DNA from 3 places in the Providencia sp. PROV004 genome. Region 2 is predicted to be linked to each of the others. Evidence: predicted binding sites of a transcription regulator. Region 2 holds the regulator's gene; each other region holds the start of a gene.
What was found. The regulator CRP, encoded in region 2, controls carbon source genes, mostly activating them, when cyclic AMP is high. The targets are predictions, from matches to a motif close to ATGTGANNNNNNTCACAT.
Positions count from the first base shown of each region.

Region 1: adhE (bifunctional acetaldehyde-CoA/alcohol dehydrogenase) is a predicted target of CRP. The motif match lies at 3,170-3,187, and genes of this name have one in related genera.
Region 3: deoC (deoxyribose-phosphate aldolase) is a predicted target of CRP. The motif match lies at 4,805-4,822, and genes of this name have one in related genera.

Region 1 covers NZ_CP042859.1:2,344,525-2,354,922, forward strand. The annotation lists gene FVA69_RS10430 (thymidine kinase) at 1-51, shown strand, start outside; gene adhE (bifunctional acetaldehyde-CoA/alcohol dehydrogenase) at 250-2,955, opposite strand; gene FVA69_RS10440 (YchE family NAAT transporter) at 3,438-4,082, shown strand; gene FVA69_RS10445 (ABC transporter substrate-binding protein) at 4,610-6,223, shown strand; gene oppA (oligopeptide ABC transporter substrate-binding protein OppA) at 6,358-7,956, shown strand; gene oppB (oligopeptide ABC transporter permease OppB) at 8,028-8,948, shown strand; gene oppC (oligopeptide ABC transporter permease OppC) at 8,963-9,871, shown strand; gene FVA69_RS10465 (ABC transporter ATP-binding protein) at 9,882-10,398, shown strand, end outside.
Region 2 covers NZ_CP042859.1:338,949-349,346, forward strand. The annotation lists gene yihA (ribosome biogenesis GTP-binding protein YihA/YsxC) at 1-349, opposite strand, end outside; gene ppiA (peptidylprolyl isomerase A) at 673-1,245, shown strand; gene FVA69_RS01505 (aminodeoxychorismate synthase component II) at 1,677-2,252, shown strand; gene FVA69_RS01510 (aspartate aminotransferase family protein) at 2,382-3,596, shown strand; gene FVA69_RS01515 (hypothetical protein) at 3,653-5,029, opposite strand; gene FVA69_RS01520 (hypothetical protein) at 5,197-6,174, opposite strand; gene crp (cAMP-activated global transcriptional regulator CRP) at 6,314-6,946, opposite strand; gene FVA69_RS01530 (OsmC family protein) at 7,303-7,704, shown strand; gene FVA69_RS01535 (phosphoribulokinase) at 7,795-8,664, opposite strand; gene FVA69_RS01540 (YheU family protein) at 8,842-9,060, opposite strand; gene FVA69_RS01545 (hydrolase) at 9,057-10,040, opposite strand; gene FVA69_RS01550 (LysE family translocator) at 10,142-10,398, shown strand, end outside.
Region 3 covers NZ_CP042859.1:663,202-673,599, forward strand. The annotation lists gene prfC (peptide chain release factor 3) at 1-337, shown strand, start outside; gene FVA69_RS02810 (BON domain-containing protein) at 530-940, shown strand; gene FVA69_RS02815 (patatin-like phospholipase family protein) at 1,073-2,170, shown strand; gene FVA69_RS02820 (TatD family hydrolase) at 2,163-2,948, shown strand; gene FVA69_RS02825 (NupC/NupG family nucleoside CNT transporter) at 3,254-4,537, shown strand; gene deoC (deoxyribose-phosphate aldolase) at 5,032-5,811, shown strand; gene deoA (thymidine phosphorylase) at 5,860-7,182, shown strand; gene deoB (phosphopentomutase) at 7,235-8,458, shown strand; gene deoD (purine-nucleoside phosphorylase) at 8,857-9,573, shown strand; gene FVA69_RS02850 (GNAT family N-acetyltransferase) at 9,633-10,127, opposite strand; gene FVA69_RS02855 (hypothetical protein) at 10,332-10,398, shown strand, end outside.

The DNA of each region.
Region 1 (10,398 bases), 2.0 Mb from region 2:
CAGTTGATGAATGAGGGCGTTATACCTAAGCAGCCACTTCATTTTCGATGAGCAGAAATATTTTGGTGTAGGGACTAAAATAGGCTTCGGTTATCGGATTATTACAGCAGTTAATGAAATCAACTCAGTGGGTTAAATTATTTTATATAATATTGATTTTATGTATTCTTGCTGCCATCCATTTCAAATAGTGAAACAAAAGGCACTACAATAATTGTAGTGCCTTTATTTTAAATAATGTTTAACACATTATTTCTTAGCGTTTTTCCTTTCTACTTCTTTTTTTACGGCTGTTTTTTTCTGAGGCGCTTTTTTTTCCTCTTTATCAATCACAGGCGTATCTTGATGCTCAACAAACTCACGACCATAATAAGAATCCAGTAATAACTGTTTAATTTCAGAGATTAAAGGATAGCGGGGGTTTGCTCCTGTACATTGGTCATCAAATGCATCTTCAGAAAGTTTATCTACACGGGCTAAGAAGTCGGCTTCAGTTACACCAGTCTCACGAATAGATTTAGGAATGCCTAAATCAGCTTTCATTTCCTCCAACCATGCGAGTAATTTTTCAATTTTCTCAGCCGTCCGATCTCCAACTTTAGTGAGCCCTAAATGATCTGCAATTTCTGCATATTGGCGACGTGCATGAGGTCGATCGTATTGGCTAAACGCAGTTTGTTTTGTTGGGTTATCATTAGCATTAAAACGGATAACATTACAAATTAATAATGCGTTCGCAAGGCCATGAGGAATATGGAACTCTGAACCAAGTTTGTGAGCCATTGAGTGACAGACACCTAAGAATGCGTTTGCGAATGCAATACCCGCAAGTGTTGCTCCGTTATGTACACGTTCTCTTGCAACAGGGTTTTTAGCACCTTCGTGGTAACTGGCTGGTAAATAATCTTTTAACAAACTCAGGGCTTTAAGTGCTTGTCCGTCAGTAAATTCATTAGCTAAAACAGAAACATAAGCTTCCAATGCATGGGTGACAGCATCTAAACCACCAAAAGCCGTTAACGATTTAGGCATATTCATGACTAAGTTCGCGTCAACAATTGCCATATTTGGTGTTAATGCATAATCCGCTAATGGATATTTTTGGCCTGTTTTATCATCAGTCACTACCGCAAATGGAGTCACTTCTGAACCCGTACCGGAAGTCGTTGTGATAGCAACTAATTTAGCCTTAACGCCCATTTTAGGGAAACGGTGGATACGTTTACGTATATCCATGAAACGTAATGCTAATTCCTCAAAATGAGTTTCGGGGTGTTCATACATAACCCACATAATTTTAGCCGCATCCATTGGTGAACCACCACCTAATGCAATAATGACATCAGGTTGGAATGCTTGCATTTGTGCTGCACCTTTACGAACGACCGTTAATGTCGGGTCTGCCTCAACTTCAAAGAAAACATCAGTTTCAATCTGATGTTTTTTGAGAACGCTAACGACTTCATCAACATAACCATTATTGAATAGATAGCCATCGGTTACGATAAAGGCGCGTTTTGCACCGTCAGTTGCAATCTCTTCAAGGGCGATAGGTAGACAACCACGGCGGAAGTAGATTGAGTTCGGAAGTTTATGCCACAACATATTTTCAGCTCTCTTCGCCACAGTTTTGGTATTGATAAGGTGTTTTGGACCGACGTTTTCAGAGATGGAGTTACCCCCCCAAGAACCGCAACCTAGTGTAAGAGAAGGCGCTAATTTAAAGTTGTACAGGTCACCAATACCGCCTTGTGACGCTGGCGTATTGATTAAAATACGCGCAGTTTTCATTTTTTGGCCAAAATAGTTAACTCGCTCATGTTGGTTATCTTGGTCAGTATATAGGCAAGAGGTATGGCCAATTCCCCCCATTTCAACTAATTGTTCTGCTTTTGCAACGGCATCTTCAAAATTCTTACCACGATACATGGCTAATAATGGAGACAGTTTTTCATGGGCGAACGGTTCTGACTCATCAATAGTTTTTACTTCACCAATTAAGATTTTAGTTGTTTTTGGCACGCTAATACCGGCCATTTCGGCAATTTTATAAGCAGGTTGACCAACAATAGCGGCGTTTAGGTTGCCATTTTTTAAGATGATATCTTGAACTGCTTTGAGTTCTTTCCCTTGTAGCAGGTAGCCACCATGGCTGGAAAAACGCTCGCGAACTTGGTTGTAGATTTCATCCACGACTACAACTGATTGTTCAGATGCACAAATAACCCCGTTGTCGAATGTTTTTGACATCAGAATAGACGCAACAGCACGTTTAATATCTGCCGTTTCATCAATCACCACAGGGGTGTTACCCGCACCAACTCCGATAGCGGGTTTACCTGAGCTATAAGCGGCTTTCACCATGCCTGGTCCACCTGTCGCTAAAATCAGGTTAATATCAGGATGGTGCATTAAGGCATTGGATAACTCAACAGAAGGGGAGTCAATCCAGCCAATAATGTCTTTTGGTGCACCCGCTGCAATAGCAGCATCCAGCACGATTTGTGCTGCACGGTTAGTAGCAATTTTGGCGCGAGGGTGCGGAGAAAAAATAATAGCGTTACGTGTTTTTAAGCTAATGAGTGATTTAAAAATTGCGGTTGAAGTCGGGTTAGTTGTTGGCACAATACCACAGATAATACCAATCGGCTCAGCTATCGTAATTGTCCCAAATGTTGGGTCTTCAGATAGCGTACCACAGGTTTTTTCGTCTTTATAAGCATTGTAGATATACTCTGAAGCAAAGTGGTTTTTGATCACTTTATCTTCAACAATGCCCATTCCAGATTCTTCGACAGCAAGTTTTGCTAGGGGGATGCGTGCGTCAGCAGCAGCGAGGGCAGCGGCTCTAAAGATTTCATCAACTTTTTCTTGGGAGAAAGTTGCGAATTCACGTTGAGCTTTTTTGACACGAGCAACGAGTTCATTGAGTTCGGTAACGTTAGTTACGGACATATAGATTACTCCTGATAAATGTTAAACTTTTTAAGCCAATGAGCAATGCATCTATAGAACGAAGAAATGCTTAAAGATGAAAGTATAGATGTAATCTATAATAACGCTGCTCATCATCGCTTATTGGCTTAAAAACCTTATTCAATATTGAGTTAATATCCTAATTAGCTCTGTCTATCAGTTAAGAGTAGATTAACAAAACGGTAATTAAATAAAGTGATCTAAATCACGAAAATGCTAAGCTGACTCCTTTCAGCACGTGTATTTATGCACAAGTTGAATAAATGTTGTTCATCTATTACTTAATTTAATATTATCAAAACAATTCGTGCGGATAATCTATGTCTATCTAACTAAATATTAAATAAATTTAGCAAGTTAAAGAAAATATTGTTTTACTCAAGGAAATTAATAACATCGGTGGTAAAATTATGAAAGGTATCAATGAATCTCTAAAGAGAATTGCTTAAGGAAATGAATGGGTGAGTAGCGCATTACTTGATTTATCGGGTTATATTAAATTTTTTATTGGTTTATTTGCACTTGTAAACCCAGTTGGCATATTACCTGTGTTTATTAGTATGACAAACTATCAAAGTAATGCTGGGCGAAATAAGACTAACACCATTGCAAATACCTCAGTTGCGATCATTTTATGTACATCATTATTAATTGGTGACTCAATACTGCAATTATTTGGTATTTCAATTGATTCCTTCCGTATTGCTGGGGGGATTTTGATCGTCACAATCGCGATGTCAATGATTAGCGGTAAAATTGGTGAAGACAAACAGAACAAGCAAGAAAAAACGGAAACTGCGGTTAGGGATAGCATTGGTGTTGTACCTTTAGCTTTACCTCTAATGGCGGGGCCTGGTGCAATAAGTTCTTGTATTGTATGGTCATCTCGTTGGCATGGTTGGCAAAACTTTTTAGGCTTAGCGTTGACGAGTATCGCTTTTGCCTTTTGTTGTTGGTTATTATTTCGTTCAGCGTCTTTATTGGTTCGTTACTTAGGTCAAACAGGGATCAACGTAGTGACTCGTATCATGGGGTTATTACTGATGTCGCTGGGAATAGAGTTTATTGTGACGGGTGTTAAGGCCATATTCCCAGGCCTATTGTAATCTCATTTCTTTTTATGGCTGCAAATCGGCCCTATTGCAGCCATACCCACTGCTAATTTACCTCGTATTACACATATCAGTTTTGCTATTCAGATAGCATATTTCCCTTTTCTTTAATTGGCTGGCTAAAATTTTAGCTATCAATAATCACGTCTAAAAAAATGATGCCTGTAATTATATGTGGCATTTATTGCTAAAACAGGGATAAAAAGTAAGGAATTGTGAGCTATGTAAATTTATTCACTATTCTAATTGGCGTTTGTTAATGATATGTTTGGAAATGTGCTTGGGGGCTATCTTATAGTATATAACCAATATTTTATTAACTCATTGTAATATAAATGAATTATAATTATGCCACCTGTTTTTTTAAAACTTACTTAAAATTTTTAACTAACTAATGTTAATTAATTGTTTTAATTATTTGAGTTCATTAAGTGGATTGCCCATAAGGAAATAGCGGTACTAGGGCTTAAATATTAGCATAAAGAAGGTTGCTAGTGAGGTTATAGCACCATCAATGAATCATGAGGGATAGGATGTTCAAATCAACACTTGGTTTTGGTGTACTCTCTTTATTATTTGTTACGTTACAGGCAAGTGCCACAGAAAAAGTAAAACAGGTTATTACAATTAACAATGGCTCAGAAGTGACTTCACTTGACCCCCACAAAGTGGAAGGGGTGCCAGAAAGCAATGTGATATTAAACTTATTAGAAGGTCTAGTGTATACCGATGTAGACGGTAAATCGGTTCCTGGTGTTGCTAAAAGTTGGAGTAATGAAAATTTCACCACGTGGATTTTTACTTTACGAGATGATGCAAAGTGGAGTGATGGTTCGCCAGTAACCGCTGAAGATTTTGTGTATAGCTGGCAACGCTTGTCTGACCCAAATACCGGTTCGCCTTACTCTAGTTACTTACAAAATGCATATATTTTAAATGCAGATGCAATTTTAGCAGGGAAAATGCCAGCAACAGCGCTGGGAGTGAAGGCGCTTGACCCGCAACATTTACAAGTAACGCTTAGCCACCCTGTGCCTTATTTTGTAGATATGCTTTCCCATACATCTATGAAACCCGTGAATAAATCTGCAATTCAACGACATGGCGATAAATGGACCCAGCCTCAAAATTTTATTGGGAACGGGGCATACGTATTGGATAACTGGGTGGTAAATGAACGTATTGTTGTCAAACGAAATCCATTTTACTGGGATAACCAGAATAGCCGTATTGAGCAAGCGACCTTTTTAGCGATTAGTTCCGAAGTGAGCGATATTAATCGTTATCGTAGTGGTGAAATTGACATATCTAATTCTGCAATCCCACCTGTTTTATATAAAAAAATGCAGCAAGAAAGGCCTAATGAGTTATATGTTCGGCCTTATTTGTGTACGTTCTATTACGAAATTAATAATCAAAAAGCGCCGTTTAATGACCCGAGGGTGCGTGAAGCTATAAAACTAGGGTTAGATAGAGAAACAATCACTAACAAAATTATTGCGCAAGGGCAAAAAGTCGCTTATGGCTTTACGCCAACCTTTATTAATAATGGCAATTTTACATTACCTAATTGGGCAAATTTATCGGCGGAGCAACGTTACCAACGAGCAAAAGATTTGCTTTCACAGGCCGGTTATAACAAAGAAAACCCATTGAAATTTGCTTTACTGTACAACACTTCAGATCAAAATAAGCAGCAAGCTATTGTTGCGGCATCCATGTGGCAGAAAAATATTGGCGCACAAGTTACGTTGCAAAACCAAGAATGGAAAACATCATTACAAAGTCGTCATGAAGGAAACTACGATGTTGCTAGGGCGACATGGTGTGCAGATTACAACGAACCAACCGCCTTTTTGAACATGATGCTGTCTCAAAACAGTAATAATACCTCTTTTTATAATAATCCGGACTTTGATGCCTTACTTGAGAAAGCGTTAATTGCACCAGATCCTTCATCTCGTCATGCGATATACCAACAAGCGGAAGCTTTGCTAGACAAGGATTCGGCTATTGTTCCTGTTTATTATCGTGTCAGTGCTCGAATGATAAAACCGAGTGTTAGTGGATTTAAAGGTAATGACCCTCTTGATTATACGGATATTAAACGGTTATATATAAATGAACCTAATTAATAATATCTAAATAATTATAAAAAGTGTTCATCTCGTAGGTGAACATGCATCAACACACAATCATAATAATATATATGGGAGTAACCGATAAGATGAGTAAATCAATCAATAAATCGATTATTGCACTTAGCGTAATGGCTGGGTTAGCAATGGGCTCTATAGCAACAAGTTTTGCTGCAACGGTTCCTGCTGGTGTTGAACTGGCAGAAAAACAGGTAATGGTTCGTAATAATGGTTCAGAACCTCAATCTTTGGACCCACATAAAATTGAAGGGGTGCCTGAATCCGCTTTAGCGAGAGATCTTTTCGAAGGGATCACTATAGTGGGGCCTGATGGTGAAATTTTACCTGGTTCGGCAACCAGCTGGGAAAATAAAAATTTTACAGAGTGGACATTTAAAATTCGTGATGGCGCTAAGTGGTCTAATGGTGACCCTGTCACGGCAGAGGATTTTGTGTATAGTTGGCGACGATTGGCTGACCCTGATACCGCATCGCCTTATGCAAGTTATTTGCAATATGCTCACATCCAGAATATTGACGATGTTATTGCGGGTAAGAAAAAGCCGGAAGAACTTGGTATTAAAGCCCTTGATGATAAAACCCTAGTTATTACACTGAGTGAAGCCGTCCCTTATATTCCTAAATTATTAGCGCACTCATCTATGTCGCCAGTCAATAAAAAAGTCATTGAACAACATGGCGCTAAATGGACGCAGCCACAGAATTTTGTGGGGAATGGGGCATATAAATTAAAAGATTGGACGGTAAACGAGCGCATTGTATTAGAACGTAGCCCAAGCTATTGGGATAATGCGAATACGGTTATTGATCAAGTTACATTTTTACCTATTTCTTCAGAAGTCACTGATGTTAACCGCTATCGAAGTGGTGAAATTGATATGACATACAGTAACTTACCTATCGAGCAGTTTAAAAGCTTACAACAAAATATGCCGAATGAGTTACGTGTAAACCCGTATCTCTGTATTTACTATTATGAAATTAATAATGAAAAACCGCCGTTTAATGACCCTCGTGTTCGTGAAGCGTTAAAGCTATCTATGGATAGAGATACGATTACATATAAGGTCAAAGCGCAAGGGGATATTCCTGCATATGGTTTCACACCACCATTTACCAGCGGTATGAAAACAGAAAAACCGGATTGGTATGCGAATATGACCCAAGAGCAGCGTAATGAAAAAGCGAAACAGTTGCTAGAAGAAGCGGGATATAACAAAGCCAACCCATTAAAATTCAATCTATTGTATAATACTTCAGACTTACATAAGCGTATTGCCATCGCAGCTTCTTCTATGTGGAAGAAAAATATTGGCGCGCAAGTGAAACTAGAGAACCAAGAGTGGAAAACCTTCTTAGATAGCCGACATCAAGGTAACTATGATGTCGCGCGTGCAGGCTGGTGTGCCGACTACAACGAGCCTTCTTCCTTCCTGAATATGTTACTTTCCTACAGCAGTAATAATACGGTTCATTATAAAAATACAGATTTTGATGCGGTGATGAAAAAAACATTGCAAGTCAAAACAGATGATGAACGTGCAGAACTCTATCAACAAGCCGAAAAATTACTCGATAAAGACTCCGGTATTGTTCCTCTTTACTACTATGTTAACACGCGTTTAGTGAAACCTTATGTCGGTGGTTATAGTGGCAAAGACCCATTAGATAACCTGCATACAAAAGATTTATACATTATTAAACACTAATACAGTTGCTCTGGCTCCATTTATTGGAGCCAGATATTCGCCTATTTAGGCAATAGAAGTAGGAAAGAGCGATGTTGAAATTTATTTTTCGTCGGTTGTTAGAAGCCATCCCGACTCTTTTGGTTTTGATTACCATTTCATTTTTTATGATGCGATTAGCCCCAGGGAGTCCGTTCACTGGCGAGCGGAAATTGCCACCGGAAGTGATGGCAAATATTGAAGCTAAATATCATTTAAATGACCCAATGTATAAGCAGTATTTTAATTATTTAATTCAGCTTTCCAAAGGTGACTTTGGTCCATCATTTAAATACAAGGATTACAGTGTTAATGATTTAGTTGCTAAAGCATTTCCGGTCTCAGCAAAATTAGGGGCAACGGCATTTATTGTTGCTGTTTTGTTTGGGGTATCCGCAGGGGTGATAGCCGCACTAAACCAAAATACCAAATGGGACTTTACAGTCATGGGGTTTGCCATGACGGGAGTTGTTATCCCAAGCTTTGTTGTCGCACCGTTATTGGTGCTGATTTTTGCCATTCATTTGAAATGGTTTCCTGGCGGTGGTTGGGATGGAGGAAACCTAAAACATATGGTGCTCCCCATGGTTGCGCTTTCATTAGCTTATATCGCCAGTATTTCCCGTATTACACGTGGTTCGATGATCGAAATTATGCATTCTAATTTTATTCGTACTGCTCGAGCAAAAGGGTTACCGCTAAGAACTATCATTTTACGCCATGCACTCAAACCAGCGTTGCTTCCCGTACTCTCATACATGGGGCCCGCCTTTGTGGGGATTATTACCGGGTCAATGGTAATTGAAACTATTTTTGGGTTACCAGGGATCGGCCAACTCTTTGTTAATGGTGCACTTAATCGTGATTATTCACTGGTATTGAGCTTAACGATTTTAGTTGGGGTACTGACAATTACATTTAATGCAATTGTCGATGTTTTGTATGCAGTTATTGACCCTAAAATTCGTTACTAAGTCGGAGAAACACGATGCTATCGAATCAAAAAAATAGTGAAGCTCTGGCGAATTTTTCAGAGCAGCTCGATATTGAAGGGCGCAGTTTATGGCAAGACGCAAGGCGCCGTTTTATGCACAACCGTGCGGCAATTTTCAGCTTATGTGTCTTATTTTTAATTACTTTGTTTGTCATTTTTGCTCCCATGTTATCGCCGTTTTTGTACGATGATACCGACTGGGAAATGATGTCAATGCCACCTGATATGGCAACTGGACATTATTTTGGCACAGATGCTTCAGGCCGAGATCTATTAGTGCGTGTCGCGATTGGTGGGCGTATTTCCTTAATGGTGGGCGTTGCAGCTGCGCTAGTTGCCGTGGTGGTAGGAACTTTATATGGTTCATTAGCTGGCTATGTGGGTGGAAAAGTGGATTCCATCATGATGAGGATATTAGAAATTTTAAACTCCTTCCCATTTATGTTTTTTGTGATCCTCTTAGTGACCTTGTTTGGTACCAATATCTTACTGATCTTTGTGGCCATTGGGATGGTGTCGTGGTTGGATATGGCGCGTATTGTTCGCGGACAAACACTCGGATTAAAGCGCAAAGAATTCATTGAGGCGGCATTGGTTTGTGGCGTTAGTACACGACAGATTATTTTACGTCATATTGTTCCTAACGTTTTAGGTGTCGTCGTGGTGTATGCCTCATTATTAGTTCCAAGTATGATTTTGTTTGAATCATTCTTAAGCTTTTTAGGTTTAGGCACACAAGAGCCATTAAGTAGTTGGGGGGCTTTATTAAGTGATGGAGCTAACTCAATGGAGGTCACACCATGGTTGCTACTGATCCCAGCAGGTTTCTTAGTCATTACGTTATTTTGTTTTAACTTCATCGGTGACGGGCTGCGTGACGCGCTCGACCCGAAAGATCGCTAGAGGGAATAATATGTCAAATAACCCAATGAAAAGCCCTCTGTTATCCGTGAAAGATCTCAGCGTGACATTTGCGACCCAAGATGGTGACGTTACCGCCGTAAATAAATTGAACTTTGAATTAAGTGCGGGGGAAACGCTAGGAATTGTTGGTGAATCCGGTTCAGGAAAATCACAAACAGCTTTTGCTCTGATGGGTTTGCTTGCCAAAAATGGCAAGATTAATGGCTCTGCTATATTTAACGGCCGTGAGATCTTGAATTTAAGAGAAAAAGAATTAAATCGGATGCGAGCGGAAGAAATTTCAATGATCTTCCAAGACCCAATGACATCATTGAATCCTTATTTGAAAATTGGTACACAGCTGTCAGAAGTTCTCATGTTACATAAAGGCATGAGTAAAAGGGAGGCTTTCGAAGAATCAGTTCGTATGTTAGATGCAGTTAAAATGCCTGAAGCACGTAAGCGGATGAATATGTATCCACATGAATTCTCAGGAGGAATGAGACAACGAGTCATGATTGCAATGG
Region 2 (10,398 bases):
ATACAACAAGCCCCTTAATGCATTCGCGTTTTTGGAGATATTCCCCGAGTGCTTGTTGCCACTTACGTTTCATTTCTTCAGGAACTTCGGCATAACCATAACCTGGAAGGTCAACAAGGCGAACGCCTTCCTCAACTTCAAATAGGTTGATTAGCTGAGTTCTTCCTGGTGTTTTACTGGTGCGTGCTAAGCTTTTTTGCTGTGTTAATGCGTTTAACGCACTGGATTTCCCCGCATTAGAACGGCCAGCAAAAGCCACCTCAATTCCGGTATCTTTAGGTAGATGACGGATATCGGGTGCACTGATGACAAATTTTGCCATCTGGTAGTTATGATTTTTAATTGCCATTTGTCTTTCTCCCTGAGTTAGCCTCAAAAGGCTCGAGGATTATAGCTTTGCTTAGCGCTTCCCGACAACTCGAAATATCCTCTTAACCGCTTTTCCCTTGGTGTCAGGTATTATTTTTTGTGTGTTGTAGTCTGCGAAATTGTAATAATAGAAAAATAACCATTATTAATGACGTTTTTCACTAAAATTGGTCTAGAATTTAGCGCATTTGGTGTGTTTTTATTTTTTGGCGTAAATATAGGTAAATCTTCAGCATTCTTGTTGGCTTCACTCTAGAATTGCTTGATTGCAGTTGTAATGAGCTATAACGAAAGGGACCTTACATGTTAAAACGAATTTTTGTGCCACTTTTGGCCATCTGCGCAATGAGCGCATCTTCTCTTGCATTATCTGCGGGTGAGACTTATGTTAAATTAGTCACGTCGGCGGGTGATATCGAATTAGAACTGAATAGTAAAAAAGCCCCTGTTACGACAGAAAATTTCGTTCAGTATGTTAATGAAGGTTATTACAACGGAACCACTTTCCACCGTGTAATCCCAGGTTTTATGATTCAAGGTGGTGGCTTTAATAAAGATTTACAGCAAAAACAAACCCGCGCTCCAATCAAAAATGAAGCGGATAACGGTTTACGTAATTTACGCGGTACTATTTCTATGGCGCGTACTGCAAATAAAGACAGCGCAACGAGCCAATTCTTTATTAATGTTGCTGATAACGCTTTCTTAGACCACGGCCAACGTGACTTTGGTTATGCTGTGTTTGGTAAAGTGGTAAAAGGGATGGATGTTGCAGATAAAATCTCTAAAGTAAAAACGGAAAACGTAGGGCCATATCAAAATGTCCCAGTTGAACCGGTTACAATTATTTCTGCTGAAGTGATTAAAAAACCGTAGTGATTAAAAACGATAGTCATTAAAAGCTGTCGTGTCGAATACTGTGGGTAGGTTGTTTTAACGTGCCCACTTTTCTTAAAAAACGCTTTTCCTTCCTCTTTGAGTTTTTCTTCATTAACTATGTTAGTTAAAATGTGTCAGTGCTTGCTACTTTTTAACAGCCTTTTATTTCATTGTATTTAAAGTAATTCTTAACCGAAATACAGCTTTGTTATAGGGATGTAAATATAATTCCATGATTTTTATATGGAAATTTTCTCTGAGAAAAAACAATCATTGACTTAAATAGGCTATTTTCCTGCTTTGGCTGTGCTATGATAGCCGCCCTTATTATTTTTATGGTGTTTTAATCATCGTTCTGATTGCCAACACGATAAAAACATGCATAAGAAAATAATATATAATGATAAAAATCAGTCGGATAGGCTAATATGCTTCTACTTATTGATAATTACGATTCATTTACTTACAACTTATACCAATACTTTTGTGAGTTAGGGGCTGAAGTTGTAGTAAAACGTAATGATGAAATTACCATCGAAGAAATTGAACAGCTTTCGCCTACACATCTTGTGATTTCACCTGGGCCATGTACACCGGATGAGGCTGGCATCTCCCTTGAGGCGATAAAATATTTTGCAGGTAAACTGCCCATTTTAGGCATTTGCTTAGGGCATCAAGCGATTGGGCAAGCATTTGGTGCATCAGTCGTCAAAGCACGAGAAGTTATGCACGGTAAAACCTCTGCTATCCACCATAATCATCAAGGTGTATTCAAAGGCTTAAATCGTCCCTTAACAGTGACACGCTATCACTCGTTAGTGATTGCAGCAGAGACACTCCCTGTTTCTTTTGATGTATCCGCATGGTCACTGAATAATGGCGATGTTGATGAAATCATGGCAATACGGCACAAAACCTTGCCTATAGAAGGTGTTCAGTTCCATCCTGAAAGTATTCTGAGTGAACAAGGCCATGAATTACTAAACAATTTTCTAAAATATTAATTTAGCAATCGTATTCAGAAAAAATTAATTATGCATATTATGCCCTTTGCTATTGCTCTTTTTTGATTTTTTATTCATATTTAATGCTTATATTTTCATAATTGCATTAAATAAGAGCAGGTGAGGGGTATGTCTGAGCAACCAATAGTAAATCGGCAAACTTTTGATCAAGTTATGTTACCTATTTTTTCGCCAGCGGAATTTATTCCAGTTAAAGGCGAAGGTAGCCGCGTTTGGGATCAGCAAGGTAAAGAATATATTGATTTTGCTGGTGGGATCGCTGTTCTTGCTTTGGGGCATTGCCACCCTAGTTTGGTGGCTGCGGTGCGTGAACAAAGCGAAAAGCTATGGCATGTCAGTAATATTTTCACTAACGAGCAGGCGCTAAAGTTAGCACAAAAGCTCACGAATGCGACATTTGCTGACCGCGCATTTTTTGTGAATTCCGGCTCAGAAGCTAACGAAGCTGCGTTTAAATTAGCACGCCGCTACGCTATTACTAAATACAGCCCCTATAAAACTAAGATTATCGCTTTCAAACAAGCTTTCCACGGACGCACATTATTTACTGTTTCGGTCGGTGGGCAAGCAAAATATGCGGATGGTTTTGGGCCAAAACCTGCGGATATTATTCATGTGCCATTTAATGACCTTGATGCTGTCAAAGCGGTCATTGATGAAAATACCTGCGCAGTTGTTCTTGAGCCAGTACAAGGTGAAGGTGGCGTCACCGCAGCAACAGCGAAATTTCTGCAAGGAGTTCGTAAGCTGTGTGATGAAAATAATGCCTTGTTGATTTTTGATGAAGTACAAAGCGGTATGGGCCGTACAGGTAAATTATTTTCTTATATGCATTACAATATTGTGCCTGATATTTTAACCACGGCAAAAGCATTGGGTGGCGGTTTCCCTATTAGTGCAATGATCACCACTGAAGAAGTGGCAAAAACCATGGAAGTGGGTGCGCACGGTACCACCTATGGTGGCAATCCCTTAGCGTGTGCAGTTGGTAATGCGGCGTTTGATATTATTAATACTGAGGAAGTATTAAATGGTGTCGAAAAGCGTCGTGAATTATTTGTCGCTCATTTAAATAAACTGAATGATAAATATCACATTTTCTCTGAGATCAGAGGAATGGGGTTATTAATTGGCGCTGAATTAGATGGCAAACTATTGGATCGCTCGAAAGATATCCTGCAAGCCAGTGCAGTAGAAGGTCTGATGATGCTCAATGCCGGCACCAATGTTTTACGTTTTACGCCTTCACTGATTATTTCCGAGGAAGAAATTAATAGCGGCATGGCGAAATTAGAAACGGCGATTGGTAAGTTATTGAATTAGTGGTTTATTGAAAAGTTGCAGAGGCATTTCTGTCTCTGCAACTTGTATCGTTAATATTACGTTCTATTTCGGCCAGATATTTTTATTGTATTTTTCGCTTTTAATTCTATTTGTTTTTGTTGCAATTGTTCTGGTGTGCTGGATATGGTGATGCCAGCAGCCAGACATTGACTGTTATGGGAATGTGAATAATTCACAACTGTTTTTTTCTGCATTAAACTACGATTGTTCTGTGTATTTTTTGCCGTGACGTTCTCTTTACTATCTATTGTTTTTTGTTTAATTTCACTTGGCTGCTTGACGATAGTTTCTTCATTTGTAGATAAATCATCTAGAGGTACGTCAGTAAGAGTTATTGTATTTAGAATGTATTCGTGTGACCTATGATGGAATTTATCAAGCAGAGTGAAATAGTTATTGCTTAACTCCTCTAGCGAGTTTTTTAATTCTCTATTTTCGAGTCTTAGTGTTTTAACTAATGACGAATCTTCCATTTCATTGGTTTCGGGCTTCGCTAAAAAAGTTAATTCGTCATCAAAATCAAAGTTATGGTCCTCATCATGATAAATAGGGGTACCATCTTCATCACAGATAATTAAATTTTTTTTAATTATTGACTCTTCTGGGGTTACGCTGTTTTTTTCTTCCATTAATTTTTTCGATATTTGACTTTTTTTGGGGTTAATGGATTTTTTATTATAGTTATTTAACGTTATATTATGAATTTTGTTTTTAATATCATCTAATTCTTTAATTAATAAATTTTTAATGATTAATTGTAAATTAATTAATGATTTTAAATTTTCATTTTGGTCTTCCACCCCAAATGTATTTTCTATCTCTTTATATGATGACTCTAATATTTCATGTTTTTTTTCAAGATAATAAATCCCTCTTATTTTTGACTCGTTTTTTATCTCTAATTTTAATTTGTATATATCATTTTTTAATTGTTCTTTAGTTTCAATTAATTCTATATTTTTAATATGGTATGTGTAATGGTCTATTAGGTCATTCTGTTCTTTAATTATTTTATTGTTGACTAATTCTTCTACATAGGGCTTGTCTATTTTTAATGCGTTACTTATTTTTCTATTAATTTCATCTTTAGTGTTTTTTACTGTTGGGGATATTTCAAACGACTTTTTAAGTAGTTCATTTTCTAATGATATTATTTTATTTTGATTTAATTCGACTTTTAATCGTGAGTTATTCTCATTTTTTTTGGTTTCTATTTTTTTTAACTCTAAGTAAAACTTTGAATCCATATTTACTTTGTTTTTTTTGTTAAAACTAAATAAATGAATGAAATTATTCAATCTAGTATTACGTATTTTCTTAATTATTGGGAAATAATTTTCCGCTATTTCTAATGCTATGTTTTTTTTAAAGATGGGATTGCTTACATTTCTATTGATGGTGTCTATGTGCATGAGAGATCCTTAATTATCAATTAATGCTATTTTGGGTTGTTTTTAGGTTAGTTAATATAATAAATCGATGTTTATGATTATTTATTTACATGTGTGTGATATTTGTGTTTGGATTTGTTCTAGCCAATGCAAATATTTTAATTGATTGAATAATAAGTCGATTTTACTTATTTTATTATTGGTGACTTGTAAAGTGCTAGTAATTGAGAGTTAGTCTTCATTTGGGCGTCTATTTCAGCGATTATTTTTATATGGTTATTCATTTCTTGGGTAAATTGGTATTCTTTTTCTATTATTTTTAATAAATCAGAACTATTAACTAAAATTTTATTTTTTGCTAAGTTATCTTTGCTAAGGCTGGTTTTCTGTGTGGTAATTTTACTCGATAAATTATAATGTTCTTTTATTCGTTGTGCTCTTAGTAATGATGACTTTGTTTGCGGTATATTTCCCTTGAACTCAAAAGTGGTTTTTGGCAAAGAGGTGATTCTTTGATTAGGCCGATTTTCTTCACAAATTTTGTAATGTATATAAACTAATTTCTTATTAAATTTGCTTTCTGTTTTATATTTTATACCCACGGAAGGTAGTGTGATATGACGAATAGACTCTTGAATGATTTGTTTTTTTAAAGGAAGCATTGAACCATTTTTATTAGTTAGAGGTTTAGGTAATACAAATTTTTTTATAATCTCTTTTTTTTCTTGTAGACTTTTATTGTTAATGCCAGGGATTCTAATATCGCGATATAAAAAATCAGCATATTCAGCATTTTTTTTGGGGAGTTCTTTGTATTGGTCAAGAATAACTCTATTTTCTTTTATTAATGAGTCTGTACTTTGCTCAGAAAGAAAAGTAGATGAATATTTTCCGTATAGCTTAATTTTCAATTGATTGACTTTTTCGTAAAATTCACCAGTGCTTAAACACTTAATATTATTGGTTTCTTCTAAGTCGCTCTCATAGGCGGAATCAATACTCTCAGTGCTACAGGTACGAGTTGGTTTTAGCTGGTTATTCGTATCAAGTGGACTTTTTTTCAGTGAAGAGGTAATCGTAAAAATTTTTTTGATGAAATCATCGGAATTAATGATTTTTTTGAAAATCGTCGGATTACCCGATAAATAGCCTAATGTAATGGTCATAAATATTTCCCTAATTAATAAGATAATAATTATTATTCTATAAGGGGAAGTGATAAAGAGAATATAAAGAAGCGATTTTATTAGAATTTAATATGATAAATAAATAGCCCAGCCAAAGGTGGCCAGGCTGAAAGGTTAATTAACGAGTACCGTAAACAACAATGGTTTTACCATGTGCAGAGATCAGGTTTTGGTCTTCTAACATTTTTAGAATACGGCCGACTGTTTCACGGGAACAACCCACGATTTGGCCTATTTCCTGACGAGTAATTTTGATTTGCATACCGTCTGGGTGTGTCATTGCATCAGGTTGTTTAGCTAAGTTTAATAGCGTTTGAGCAATACGGCCTGTAACGTCTAAGAATGCGAGGTTACCGACTTTCTCAGATGTTGTTTGTAAGCGACTAGCCATTTGCGCAGAAAGGCGCATTAAAATATCAGGGTTTACCTGAATTAATTGACGGAATTTTTTGTAAGAAATTTCAGCAACTTCGCAGGCTATTTTGGCTCTAACCCACGCAGTACGTTCTTGCCCTTCTTCAAATAACCCAAGCTCACCAATGAAATCCCCCTGATTCAGGTAAGAGAGGATCATTTCTTTGCCTTCTTCATCTTTAATTAAAACAGCCACCGAACCTTTAACGATATAGTAAAGGGTTTCTGCTTTCTCACCCTGATGGATAAGAGTGCTCTTGGATGGATATTTATGAATATGGCAGTGTGACAAAAACCATTCAAGAGTAGGGTCTGTTTGTGGCTTGCCGAGAACCATTAGCGTTATCCTCTGTATGTTATTGCAGCCATTCAGAAAAACATACTAGAAAGGCTGGCTTTAAAGTCACTAGCTTAGCATATTAATTTGCCTTATATACCTTTAAATAATCTAACAGCTGATTGCTTCAGCGTTTTTGATTGCTTTGGGTAACGCAAATTGATATCAACACTATAATATGATCAATTAAACCGTTGAGTTTTGATCTTAATCCTATCAACTAAGTATTGTTTGTAGCATATCCAATAAAGAAAGTCTTCCCTGTATCGCTTCAGCCAAATAAAGTTGATATAACATTCATTGTATCTATGGAACAATGTAGCCTTTAAACCGATTTCATTTCAAGGGGAAATATAATGGAAGCAAGAGTTAAGTGGGTTGAAGGACTTTCTTTTCTAGGGGAGTCTGCGTCTGGGCACCAAGTGATGATGGACGGCAATGCAGGTGATAACGCCCCAAGCCCAATGGAAATGGTGCTAATGGCTGCGGGTGGTTGCAGCGCGATTGATGTCGTTTCGATTCTACAAAAGGGCCGCTATGATATTACGGATTGTGAGGTGAAATTAACCTCACAGCGTCGCGAAGAAGCCCCTCGTTATTTTGTGAAAATCCATTTACATTTTATTGTAACAGGGAATGAATTAACGGAAAAAGCGGTCGAACGAGCCGTTCAACTTTCTGCTGAAAAATATTGTTCAGTCGCATTGATGTTAGAGAAAACCGTTGAAGTCACACACAGCTTTGAAATAAAAAACTAAAAATAAATTTAATTTTTATTGGTATATTTGAATTAAAAGATGCTTACCTTAATTAATGATAAGCATCTTATTTATTAATCAAAAAATAATTTAATTGTTGTCCTTTTGATTAATTAGTTTTTCGACTATTGGCGCCATAATTAATTCCATGGCTAAACCTAGTTTTCCTCCGGGGACGACAATTGTATTCATTGCAGAAATGAAAGAGCCAGATATCATTGATAGCAAATAGGGGAAATCAATTTGCTCTAGCCCACGAAAGCGGATCACAATAAAGCTTTCATCTTGTGATGGAATAGCTTTAGCCGAAAATGGGTTAGAGGTGTCTACCGTTGGAACGCGTTGAAAATTGATGTGAGTGCGAGAAAATTGTGGCGTGATGTAATTAATATAGTCGCCCATAGAACGCACGACAGAGTCCATAACGGCTTCACGGGAGTGCCCTCGCTCTGTCGTATCACGGATTAATTTTTGGATCCATTCTAGGTTGACTATAGGGACAACACCGACAAGTAAATCAACATGTTGTGCGACATTATGTTCCGGTGTGACAACACCGCCATGTAGCCCCTCATAAAACAAAATATCCGTTTTATCTGGCAGCGGTTCCCAAGGGGTAAATGTCCCGGGCTGCAAGCCATAAGGTACCGCTTCATCATAAGTATGTAGATATTTACGGGATTGCCCACAACCCGTTTTTGCATAGTCAACTAAGGTTTGTTCAAGCAAAGCAAAATCATTCGCTTCGGGGCCAAAGTAACTGATGTGCCGGCCTTGTTCTCTGGCTTTACGGATAGCCATATCCATTTCAGGGCGTGTATAGCGGTGAAAACTATCCCCTTCTAATGTTGCAGGCTGGATATTTAATTGGTGAAAAACTTTACGAAATGCTTGGCTAGTTGACGTTGTGCCAGCACCGCTCGAACCGGTGATAGCAATAATTGGGTGCTTTTTGGACATCGTGGACTCCCTGTGCTGCGCTTATAAGCACTATTTTAATCAATAGTGCATGAAGCGGATTAACGGGTGTTAGGGTTGTGAGCCTTATTTGATGGTTTTACGACATGATTATGTTGGAAAACACGCAACTTTTTTATGACAAAAGATGACGTAAAAATGAACCATGGAATAAAAACATCATACAGAAAAACTTCCCTTAGGCATGAAATTAACCGATTCATGCAATTCAGACCAGACTAGCACAATTTCGCCAGAAACTAACTGCCGTTTCACATCGTTAACCTTATCTTGCAGGCTTTTTTCATGGGAGCCGTAGTCGGTTCCCTCACGCAATACGTAGCTCTCAATCAGGTTTTCCAATGTTTCAGGCTCAAGTTCTTGCCAAGGAATAATCACATTATTTCCTTATCTAAATAAGGGGTTAGCCATTGAGGAATACGGCTTTCTAACCACATTTGCGGTTTTCTGAATGTACCGCTCACAAAGCCGACGTGCCCGCCATGTTCTGTCATTTGGTATTCCACATTGTGGGGTAAAAATGATAAATCAGGAACAACTTCAGGCGCCATAAATGGGTCATCTTTGGCGTGAATAATTAACGTTGGTTTAGTGATATAAGCTAACTTGGGTAATGCACTGCATTTTTGATAATAATCTGTCGCATCATCAAATCCATGAATACGAGCAGTAATCACATCATCAAACTCACGGATCCGCTTAAGCTGCTTCAATTGTAAGAGGTTTAAGGGTAATGAGCCTGGATAACGGACTAATTTCCGGGTGGCATTGCGTTTCAAGCCATTTAGTAAGTAACGTTGATAGAACTGAGAGATGCCTTTTTCCATGCGTAAAGAGCAGGCTTCTAACATCAAAGGAGCTGAAACAACAACACCCGCATCGACATCTGCATTTTGACCGCTTTCAGCTAAATAGCAGGCTAACATATTGCCACCAAGAGAATAACCAACTGCGGCGGTTGGCGCATCACCATAGGTTTGTTTCAACCAGCGGAGAAAATAGCGAGCATCACTGGTTTCACCTGAATGGTAAATTCGCTGTTGGCGATTGGGTTCACCACTACAACCGCGAAAATGCATAATCACACCCAACCAACCATGTTTTTGGGCAGTTTCTAGCATTCCGTGAGCGTAAGGGCTTTTAAAATTACCTTCTAGACCATGGAAAATCACTAATCGTGGCTTATGCGCTGCTAGCTCGGGTTTTTCACTCCAAGCGAGATCGATAAAATCGCCATCAGGCAATTCAAGCCGTTGCCATATAGGTTTGATTTTCGGTGTTCTACGGAAAATCCTTGGCAGTAATGTTTGGAGGTGTGGATTTTTAGCCCAACTTATTGGACGAAAGTTTTCTGACATAGCCTTATTTTTATTTAATGGAGACTCTTGTGAGTCACATAACATACTGTTATTTTTTTGTGATGCAAGTAAACAAATTTGAGTTTGAGGCTAAATTATAAATGACACTGGGGCTGATTTTTTCTCTTTTTACGTTTTTATTCATTGCAGCAGTCACACCCGGCCCTAACAATATGTTGCTAACGTCAAGTGCAGCAAACTACGGTTTTCGCCATACGATTACATTATGCCTTGGTATTATGTTAGGCATGCAGTCCATACTTTATCTTTCTGCATTCGGTATTGCTGCACTTTTATTGCTCTATCCTGCGATTCATATCGCCTTAAAAGTCGCCGGAAGCATCTACCTGTTATGGCT
Region 3 (10,398 bases), 320 kb from region 2:
GTTATCTGAAGAGGGGGCGGTACAGGTTTTCCGCCCGTTAACTAACAATGATTTAATTGTTGGTGCGGTAGGGGTGCTGCAGTTTGACGTGGTAGTTTCGCGTTTGAAAAGCGAATATAACGTTGAAGCTATCTATGAAGCCGTTAACGTTTCTACTGCGCGTTGGGTTGAGTGTGATGATGCGAAGAAATTCGAAGAGTTTAAACGCAAAAATGAGCAAAACTTAGCCCTTGATGGTGGCGATAACTTATCTTATATCGCACCGACTATGGTGAATCTTAACCTCACCAGTGAACGTTACCCTGACGTTAAATTCCGCAAAACACGCGAACACTAATTGCGTTGATGGCCCACGGCTAACAATAGTCAGTGGGTCATCTTATTTCGAACTTCATTTAAAGCTTCTTTTTCTGTTTTTTGGTGCTTATCATCAAGAATATTCTGTCTTTATTACCTTTCTCTTTATTTTTTATATTTTTTTACTTAGGCTATATTATTCGTTGTCCATTGCAGTGAAAGGAAGGTTTTTATGAAAAAAGCAAAACTATTGAGCGTGTTAGGAGTTATTGGGTTGAGCTGGACGCTAGCAGCTTGTAGCTCATCATCGGATAGTGCTTTGAAAAAACAAGCTTCAGAAACATGGGACAGTGCATCTAAGACAGTGGAAATGGCCGGTAAAGACACTGGGAATGCCATTTCGAGTGGCGCTAAAAATACCGGTGAGTACATTGATGACTCAGCGATTACTGCGGACGTAAAAGGAAAATTACTGGGTACGAAAGGTATTTCGAGTAACAGCGTATCAGTTAAAACCGTCAATGGTGTTGTTTACTTATCAGGCTTTGTAAAATCAGCCGATCAGATAGATAAAATTACCCAAGTCGCCTCTCAAGTTAAAGGGGTAAAATCAGTACAAAATGGTTTAGTGATTGCTAACTAATCTATAAATAAATGTCTCAATAGCTCATATTGCTGAATATTTATTGTACAATCTTGATAGGGTGGGCTTTCAAAAGGAAGCTCATTCTGTTTTTGAGCTATTTCAAATGAACTTCTGTCATCTAGAGGCATTATGGGAAAACACGTTTCAGTTACACTTGGCACGATTGAGCCGCTTGCATTCTTTGATAATATTAACTCGGGAAAAACTGCCCTGATTTGTGAAGGTGGCGGCCAACGAGGGATTTTTACAGCGGGTGTACTGGATGAGTTTCTTATTTCTGACTTCAACCCTTTTGATCTGATGATAGGCACTTCAGCAGGGGCTCAAAACCTGTCTGCGTATATTTGTGGGCAAGCGGGTTATGCGCGCCGTGTGATCACTCGCTATACGACCAATTCGGCATTTTTTAATCCACTACGCTTTATCCGTGGAGGCCATCTGATTGATTTAGATTGGCTCGTCGACACCACAGCAAAAGAATTCCCATTACGTATACAAGCAGGGCTCGATTTATTAAATTCAGGTCGTGAATTCTATATGGGAGCAAGCCGCAGTGATGATTTTTCAGCCGCTTTTCTAAAACCTGACGCTGACAATTGGCTCGATATTATTCGCGCATCCAGCGCTATCCCTGGCTTTTACCGGGCAGGTGTCGAATTTGATGGCACGCTTTACCAAGATGGTGGCATTAGTGCAGCTATCCCAGTTGAAGAGGCATACCGCCGCGGTGCAGAGACTATTGTGGTGATCCGTACCGTGCCTTCCCAAATGTATTTTACCCCTGAATGGGTGAAAAGAATGACTCGGTGGCTGGAAGGGGATAAGAATGGCCTACAACGTATGGCTGCGATGCTGAAAGTTCATCTGAAAAGCTACCGTAGAACACAAGAATTTATTGAAAACCCACCAAAAGATGTACAGGTCTTTGAGATTTATCCACCTGTTCCACTGAAAAGCAGTGCACTGGGTAGTAAGGTGTCTTCGCTTAATCAAGATTACCATACGGGGCGCCGGTGTGGTCGTTATTTTATTGCTGCACTGGGTAATGCCTTTGAGCACAACACAAATCGCTTTAGCCATACCTTGGCACAAAAAATTGAGTCTAACCCATTAGATATTCAGCTTGAGCCACAAGTACCGAACGAACTCATTCCGGAATTGGTGGCAGAGCCTGTCACGTCAATGCCTTTGGCCGCAATATCAGCAAATGAAAACCGTGATGGCTAAACATCAATTTATCGATACCCATTGCCATTTTGATTTCCCTCCTTTTAGTGATTCCTTCGCTGAAAGTTTGCAGCTTGCTCGACAAAGTGGCGTGAGTGATATTGTTATTCCTACCGTGAGTGTGGATAATTTTGCACGAGTTTGGCAACTGGCACAGCGGTATTCGCAGTTGCATGCTGCTATGGGGTTTCATCCGTTATATTTGAGCCAGTTTCAAGAGCAACACATTGATATTTTGGTTGATTATCTTAACCAAAAAAATAAAAAGTGTGTGGCGATAGGGGAAATAGGGCTCGACCTCTATATGCAAAACCCTCAGTTTGAACGCCAGCAAGTGGTATTGTCCGCCCAATTAAAGCTAGCGAAACAGTTTGATTTACCAGTTATTTTGCATTCACGTAAAAGTCATGACCCATTAGCGGCGATGTTGCGTCGTTTTGATGTTCCTGCTCGTGGAGTCGTACATGGCTTTGCTGGTAGCCTATCTCAAGCGCAAGCCTTTGTTAAGCTGGGTTATTATATTGGTGTGGGTGGGACAATTACCTATGAAAGAGCGAATAAAACTCGCTATGTGATGTCAGAACTTCCTTTGACTTCATTATTATTCGAAACGGATGCCCCCGATATGCCTGTTTCAGGTTTCCAAGGCGAGCCAAATCGACCTGAGCGTATTGAGTGGGTTTTTCGTTCATTATGTGAGCTTCGCCACGAATCCCCTGCAGAAATAGCCCAACAACTTTACAACAATAGTTTGTCGTTATTTAATCTTCCTCAGTAAAACCGTATACATAATCATAAATAATATTTATATAATTTCATTAATTAGCTATTTAAATCTATTTAGTTTTTATTGTGGTTAATTGGGATTTTAGTGTCTTTCCAGACTAAACTGAGTTGATTTTGTGATTTTTATCACATTACTTGAATTTTTGTTGTTTATTGCAGTATGTATTTGTGATGAGTATTGCGGGTTATTGGTGATGACTAGGTATAATCATTAAACTAAGAGTCAAGGCGACTTACACGTTTCCTTATATATCAACCTAAAATAAAGTGAACAGGGATCCTTCCATGCAGCTCATTATGAGTATTATCGGAATGGCGGTACTTATCGCGATAGCTATTCTATTTTCCAGCAATCGCCGAGCAATTAGGCTACGCACAGTTGGCGGCGCATTTTTAATTCAATTAGCCATTGGTGCATTTGTTCTTTATGTTCCTGCGGGGCGTAGTGTGCTCCAAGGGATGTCTGACGCGGTTTCTAAAGTTATTGGATATGGTCAAGATGGGATGAGCTTCATCTTTGGCGGTTTGGTTTCCGATAAAATGTTTGAACTGTTTGGCGGCGGTGGTTTTATTTTTGCTTTCCGCGTTTTGCCAATCATTGTTTTCTTCTCTTCATTGATTGCTGTCCTTTACTACTTAGGGATCATGCAGTTAGTGATTAAAGTACTTGGTGGTGGCCTGCAAAAAATATTGGGAACCTCAAGAACAGAATCGTTATCTGCGACAGCAAATATCTTCGTTGGGCAAACGGAAGCGCCATTGGTTGTTCGTCCTTATATTGCAACAATGACGACATCAGAGTTATTTGCCATTATGTGTGGTGGTTTAGCTTCTGTCGCGGGTTCAGTTTTGGCGGGCTATGCACAAATGGGTGTACCGATGGAATACCTGATTGCGGCCTCCTTTATGGCCGCTCCAGGTGGTTTGTTATTCGCCAAACTGATGGTTCCAGAAACAGAAGATGTAAAAGATAGGGTTGATGCGACAGATTTAGTCGCTGAAGATGAACGCCCTGCTAATATCATTGATGCGGCCGCTTCTGGGGCATCATCAGGGATGCAACTGGCACTGAATGTGGGTGCAATGTTATTGGCGTTTATCGCTTTGATTGCATTGATCAATGGTATCTTAGGTGGCATTGGTGGCTGGTTTGATTATCCACAATTATCACTTGAATTATTGTTAGGTTGGTTATTTGCCCCAATCGCATACTTAATTGGTGTGCCGTGGAGTGAAGCGACAATTGCCGGTTCTTTCATCGGCCAAAAAATTGTCGTGAATGAGTTTGTTGCATTCATGAATTTTGGTGAATACATGAAAGCGGATGCTGAAGTTCTGGCGGCAGGTAAACAAGTACTTTCTGACCATACTAAAGCGATTATTTCGTTTGCATTATGTGGTTTTGCTAACCTTTCATCCGTCGCTATCTTACTCGGTGGCTTAGGCGGAATGGCGCCAAATCGCCGTGGTGATGTTGCTCGCTTAGGTATGAAAGCGGTTATGGCCGGTACCCTGTCTAACTTAATGAGTGCAACGATTGCTGGCTTTTTCTTGACATTAGGCGCAGCAGCAGTCATTTAGTTTATGTATCTGGTGGTAAGATTAATATCATCTCAAACTCAAATAAGTCAATCGGAAGGGCAATAGTCCTTCCGTTTTCATTTTGATTCGCTATATTCTTTTGTGACTTTTTATATCAATCGTAAATTTTCAACTATTCTTAACTTAGTCAATTAATGATGAAGAATATATTGAAAAGCCATTTGAGAGAAAAATGGATGGCGAGAGATGTTATAATTAGATTGTGATCACATTTTTTATTTTAATAATGTAACATTCAGTCGATTAATGTGATTTGTAGCACATAAAATGGCATCATTCCATGGTCAAATAGGCATTAGTAAGCTGCTATGGAACTGCTAGTTCTCAGAGTCTAGGACTCTAGGGCATGATGCGGTGAGAAGGATCTCAGCTGCTCAGTTCGGAAAGCATCCGACTAGCATCTTTAAGGAACCAAGCCCGCTCGCCAACAAAGAACGTGTCGTTCTGAAGAATTAACAACGTTGGAGAGTTATATGACTGATTTAAAAGCGGCCGCACAACGCGCGCTGTCCCTTATGGATTTAACCACTTTAAATGATGACGATACTGATGCGAAAGTCATCGCACTGTGCCATCAGGCGAAAAGCCCTGCAGGCAATACAGCAGCAATCTGTATTTACCCTCGTTTTATTCCAATTGCACGTAAAACATTACGTGAACAAGGCACTCCAGATGTACGTATTGCAACGGTCACAAATTTCCCTCACGGTAACGATGATATTGATATCGCATTAGCTGAAACTAAAGCGGCGATTGCTTACGGTGCGGATGAAGTTGACGTGGTATTCCCTTATCGCGCATTGATTGCCGGTAATGAGAAAATTGGTTTTGACTTAGTGAAAGCCTGTAAAGACGCTTGCGCGGCAGCCAATGTGCTGTTGAAAGTGATCATTGAAACCGGTGAGTTAAAAGATGCGGCATTAATCCGTAAAGCTTCTGAAATTTCCATTAAAGCGGGTGCTGATTTTATTAAAACCTCAACAGGTAAAGTGCCTGTTAATGCAACATTAGAAAGCGCAGAAATCATGATGCAAGTCATTCATGATATGGGTGTGGAAAAAACTGTTGGTTTTAAACCTGCTGGTGGCGTACGTACCGCAGAAGAAGCGGCAGAATATTTAGCGTTAGCTGGTCGAATTTTAGGTGATAATTGGGCAGATAGCCGTCATTTCCGTTTTGGTGCTTCTAGTTTATTAGCAAATTTATTAAATACGCTGGGTTTTGACGTTAAAAAATCAAGCAGTAGCTATTAATTTTCGCAATATTGTTAGCCGATAAATTCGACTTTAAAGGAGCATATTGTGTTTCTGGCACAAGAAATTATCCGTAAAAAACGTGATGGTAAGCCATTAAGCGAAGAAGAGATTCGTTTCTTTATCAATGGTGTTCGCGATAACTCAGTTTCAGAAGGTCAAATTGCTGCATTGGCAATGACTATCTATTTTAATGATATGACCATGCCTGAGCGTGTTGCATTAACGCTAGCTATGCGTGATTCAGGAACGGTGCTGAACTGGAAATCACTCAATCTCAATGGCCCATTAGTTGATAAACATTCAACTGGTGGTGTGGGTGATGTCACTTCATTAATGCTCGGCCCAATGGTCGCAGCGTGTGGTGGCTATGTACCGATGATCTCAGGCCGTGGTTTAGGCCACACCGGTGGCACATTAGATAAACTCGAAGCGATCCCTAATTTCGATATTTTCCCAGATGATGCGCGTTTCCGTGACATTATCAAAGATGTCGGGGTAGCAATTATTGGGCAAACCAATTCATTAGCACCTGCAGATAAACGTTTTTATGCGACCCGTGATATCACTGCGACAGTAGATTCTATTCCGCTAATTACGGCTTCAATCTTAGGTAAAAAATTGGCAGAAGGCCTTGATGCTCTGGTGATGGACGTTAAAGTTGGCTCAGGTGCATTTATGCCAACTTATGAGAAGTCAGAACAGCTAGCTGAGTCTATTGTTAAAGTCGCGAATGGCGCAGGGTGTAAAACCACCGCATTATTAACTGATATGAATGAAGTACTGGCATCCAGTGCCGGTAACGCCGTTGAAGTGCGTGAAGCTGTACAATTTTTGACAGGTGAATACCGTAATCCACGTCTTTATGAAGTCACCATGGCGCTATGCGTAGAAATGTTAGTGTCTGGCTCATTAGCCGCAAACCGCGAAGAAGCACGTCAAAAATTACAGGCAGTATTAGACAATGGTAAAGCGGCAGAAGTGTTTGGCCGTATGGTTGCAGCGCAAAAAGGGCCAGCTGATTTTGTTGAAAATTACAACAAATACCTGCCGACTGCGGTGCTGAGCAAAGCGGTTTATGCACCAAAAGACGGCATTATCACGCAAATGGATACACGTGCGCTGGGAATGTCTGTCGTGACTTTAGGTGGTGGTCGTCGTAAAGCGACAGACCCAATTGATTATAGTGTTGGTTTGAGTGATATCGCTGCGTTAGGTGCCAAAGTGGATACCCAAACGCCACTGGCAATTATCCATGCAAATAGTGAAAAAGCGTGGGAAGAAGCCGCGAAGGAAGTGCGTGAAGCGATGGTGATTGGTGATAAAGCACCTGAAGCTACACCAATGGTTTATCGCCAAATCAGCGAGTAATACACAAGATTTTAGTGGTATATCGTATTTAAAAATACCGCAGGAGAAAAATATGAAACGCACATTTATTATGGTTTTGGATTCCTTTGGGATCGGTGCTGCACACGATGCACATAAATTTGGTGATGAAGGCTCAAACACACTGGGTCACATTGCAGATGCTTGCGCACGTGGCGAAGCGGATATTGGTCGTAAAGGGCCTCTGCATTTACCGAATTTAACAAAATTAGGTTTAGGTAAAGCAGGAGAAGAATCAAGCGGTTCATTCCCTGCAGGCCTTGATCCTAATGCAGAAATTATTGGCGCATACGCTTATGCGAGCGAAATTTCTTCGGGTAAAGATACCCCGTCAGGTCACTGGGAAATTGCGGGTGTACCTGTGCTATTTGATTGGGGTTATTTCTCTAATGAAGAAAACAGCTTCCCACAAGAGCTGCTGGATACTTTAGTCGAGAAAGCAAACTTGCCGGGCTATTTAGGTAACTGCCATTCATCCGGTACAGTTATCCTCGATCAACTGGGTGAAGAGCACATGAAAACCGGTAAACCGATTTTCTATACCTCTGCTGACTCCGTATTCCAAATTGCGTGCCACGAAGAAACTTATGGCTTAGATAAACTGTATGAGCTGTGCGAAATCGCACGTGAAGAGTTAACCAAAGGTGGTTATAACATTGGCCGTGTTATCGCGCGTCCATTTGTTGGTGATAAAGCCGGTAACTTCACACGTACAGGTAACCGTCATGACTTAGCGGTAGAGCCACCAGCACCAACAGTATTGAAAAAATTAGTTGATGAAAAACAAGGTGAAGTGGTTTCTATCGGTAAAATTGCTGATATTTACGCTCATGTTGGTATCACTAAGAAAATTAAAGCCACAGGTATTGATGCACTGTTCGATGCAACGGTAGAAGAAATGAAACTGGCGGGTGATAACACCATCGTTTTCACTAACTTTGTGGACTTTGACTCAGCATACGGCCACCGCCGTGATGTGGCTGGTTATGCCGCAGCATTAGAATTGTTCGACCGTCGTTTACCTGAACTAATGAAATTAGTTAAAGAAGATGACATTCTGATTTTAACCGCTGACCACGGTTGTGACCCAACTTGGCCAGGTACAGACCATACCCGTGAGCACATCCCAGTACTGATTTATGGACCAAAAGTTAAACCTGGCTCATTAGGTCACCGTGAAACGTTCGCGGACATTGGGCAGACAGTCGCTAAGTACTTTGATTTGTCGCCGATGGAGTATGGTAAACCAATGCTCTAACACCCATTACCCGTCATTCTTTGAGCTGTCGCGGTGTTGGCTGCATAAAATCCCCCTAATCACATACTTATGTATGCTCATAGGGATGATTTTCTTTGTCGCCTAGCGACAACTCAAATTATTTAGGGTAATTGTGCGCAGTTAAAGGTAATGGGCAAGGCTTTGCCGTCATTCTTTGAGCTGTCGCGGTGTTGGCTGCATAAAATCCTCCTAATCACATACTTATGTATGCTCATAGGGATGATTTTCTTTGCCGCCTAGCGACAACTCAAATTATTTAGGGTAATTGTGCGCAGTTAAAGGTAATGGGCAAGGCTTTGCCGTCATCTTTTTTAAGAATAAGGTGGGGAACCACCTTATTCATTTAAAAAAATTTAATCATTTAAAGGGAAATAATCATGGCAACTCCACATATTAATGCAGAAATGGGTGATTTCGCTGATGTCGTTCTGATGCCAGGCGACCCATTACGTGCAAAATACATCGCTGAAACCTTCCTTCAGGATGTTCGCCAAGTCAATAATGTGCGTGGCATGTTAGGTTTTACAGGGACTTATAAAGGTCGTAAAATTTCTGTTATGGGTCACGGTATGGGGATCCCTTCATGCTCCATTTATGCGAAAGAACTGATCACTGATTTTGGTGTAAAAGTGATTATTCGTGTGGGTTCATGTGGCGCAGTAATGGATGACGTCAAATTGCGTGATGTTGTGATTGGTATGGGTGCTTGTACTGATTCACGTGTTAACCGTCAACGTTTTAAAGAAAATGATTTTGCAGCGATTGCAGACTATGACTTAGTCCATAATGCGGTTGAAGCGGCAAAAGCAAGAAACGTGAATGTGCGTGTGGGTAACTTGTTCTCAGCAGACCTATTTTACTCACCAGATCCTGATATGTTCAAAGTGATGGAAAAATACGGCATCCTAGGTGTTGAAATGGAAGCTGCGGGTATTTATGGTGTTGCCGCTGAGTTTGGTGCACGTGCATTAACGATTTGTACCGTTTCTGACCACATCAAAACTGGCGAACAAACAACGTCAGAAGAACGTCAAACCACGTTTAATGAGATGATTGAAATTGCACTGGACTCCGTGCTGTTAGGCGACAAATAGTCGTTAGACGTTTTCATGATGCGCTAAAATGCCACCTATTGTGTGGCATTTTTTTATCGCTATTTTTTGATCCTACTCATCATCACCGCATCAACATATTGCCCATCACGAAATGCATAATCTTTCATGCGGCCTTCTAGTTCAAAACCAAACTTTTCATACAGCCCGACGCCACTACCATTTGCGGCGAATACTTCTAGTTCTATGCGATGGACATTCAGCCAGTTGTCACAGTAATCCACCATCACTTGCATCAGTTGTGAGCCAATACCTTTGCCTTGGTGGGCTTCACTGACGGTAATACCGAAAGTCGCAACATGGCGACGGCGTATTTGGCTGGGTTGATGGATAACGAGTAACCCGACAACGACATCATCAATAGTGGCCACAAACTGTGTGACTAGCGGGTCATTAGCACTTAGGCGAGCTTCCCACGTATTTGTTGTTGGGTATGGCAGTTGTAAAGTATTCGCATACGCGGAATAGTCAGCGTGCATTTGGGTGATTGCAGGCACATCGTCCAGTGTTGCTCTGCGGATGGTTATGTTATTCATATAGAATCTCTTTATCGTTATTTATTATATATAAGGGTATTAATTCCACTTAATTATCGTTGTGTCAATTAGATTATGCTAGATATCAATGTGTTATTTAAATATGCCACCTATGTATAGGAGTAGCGCTATCTGATATCGAATATTTATCTATTTATATATTATTTTTGAATGTAGTTATCTATTAAGAAAAGAGGAAAAATTATGGGGATTACACTCAGAAAAAATGATACAAATATAGCCAGCGGTGACACATTGGCTATGATGATTC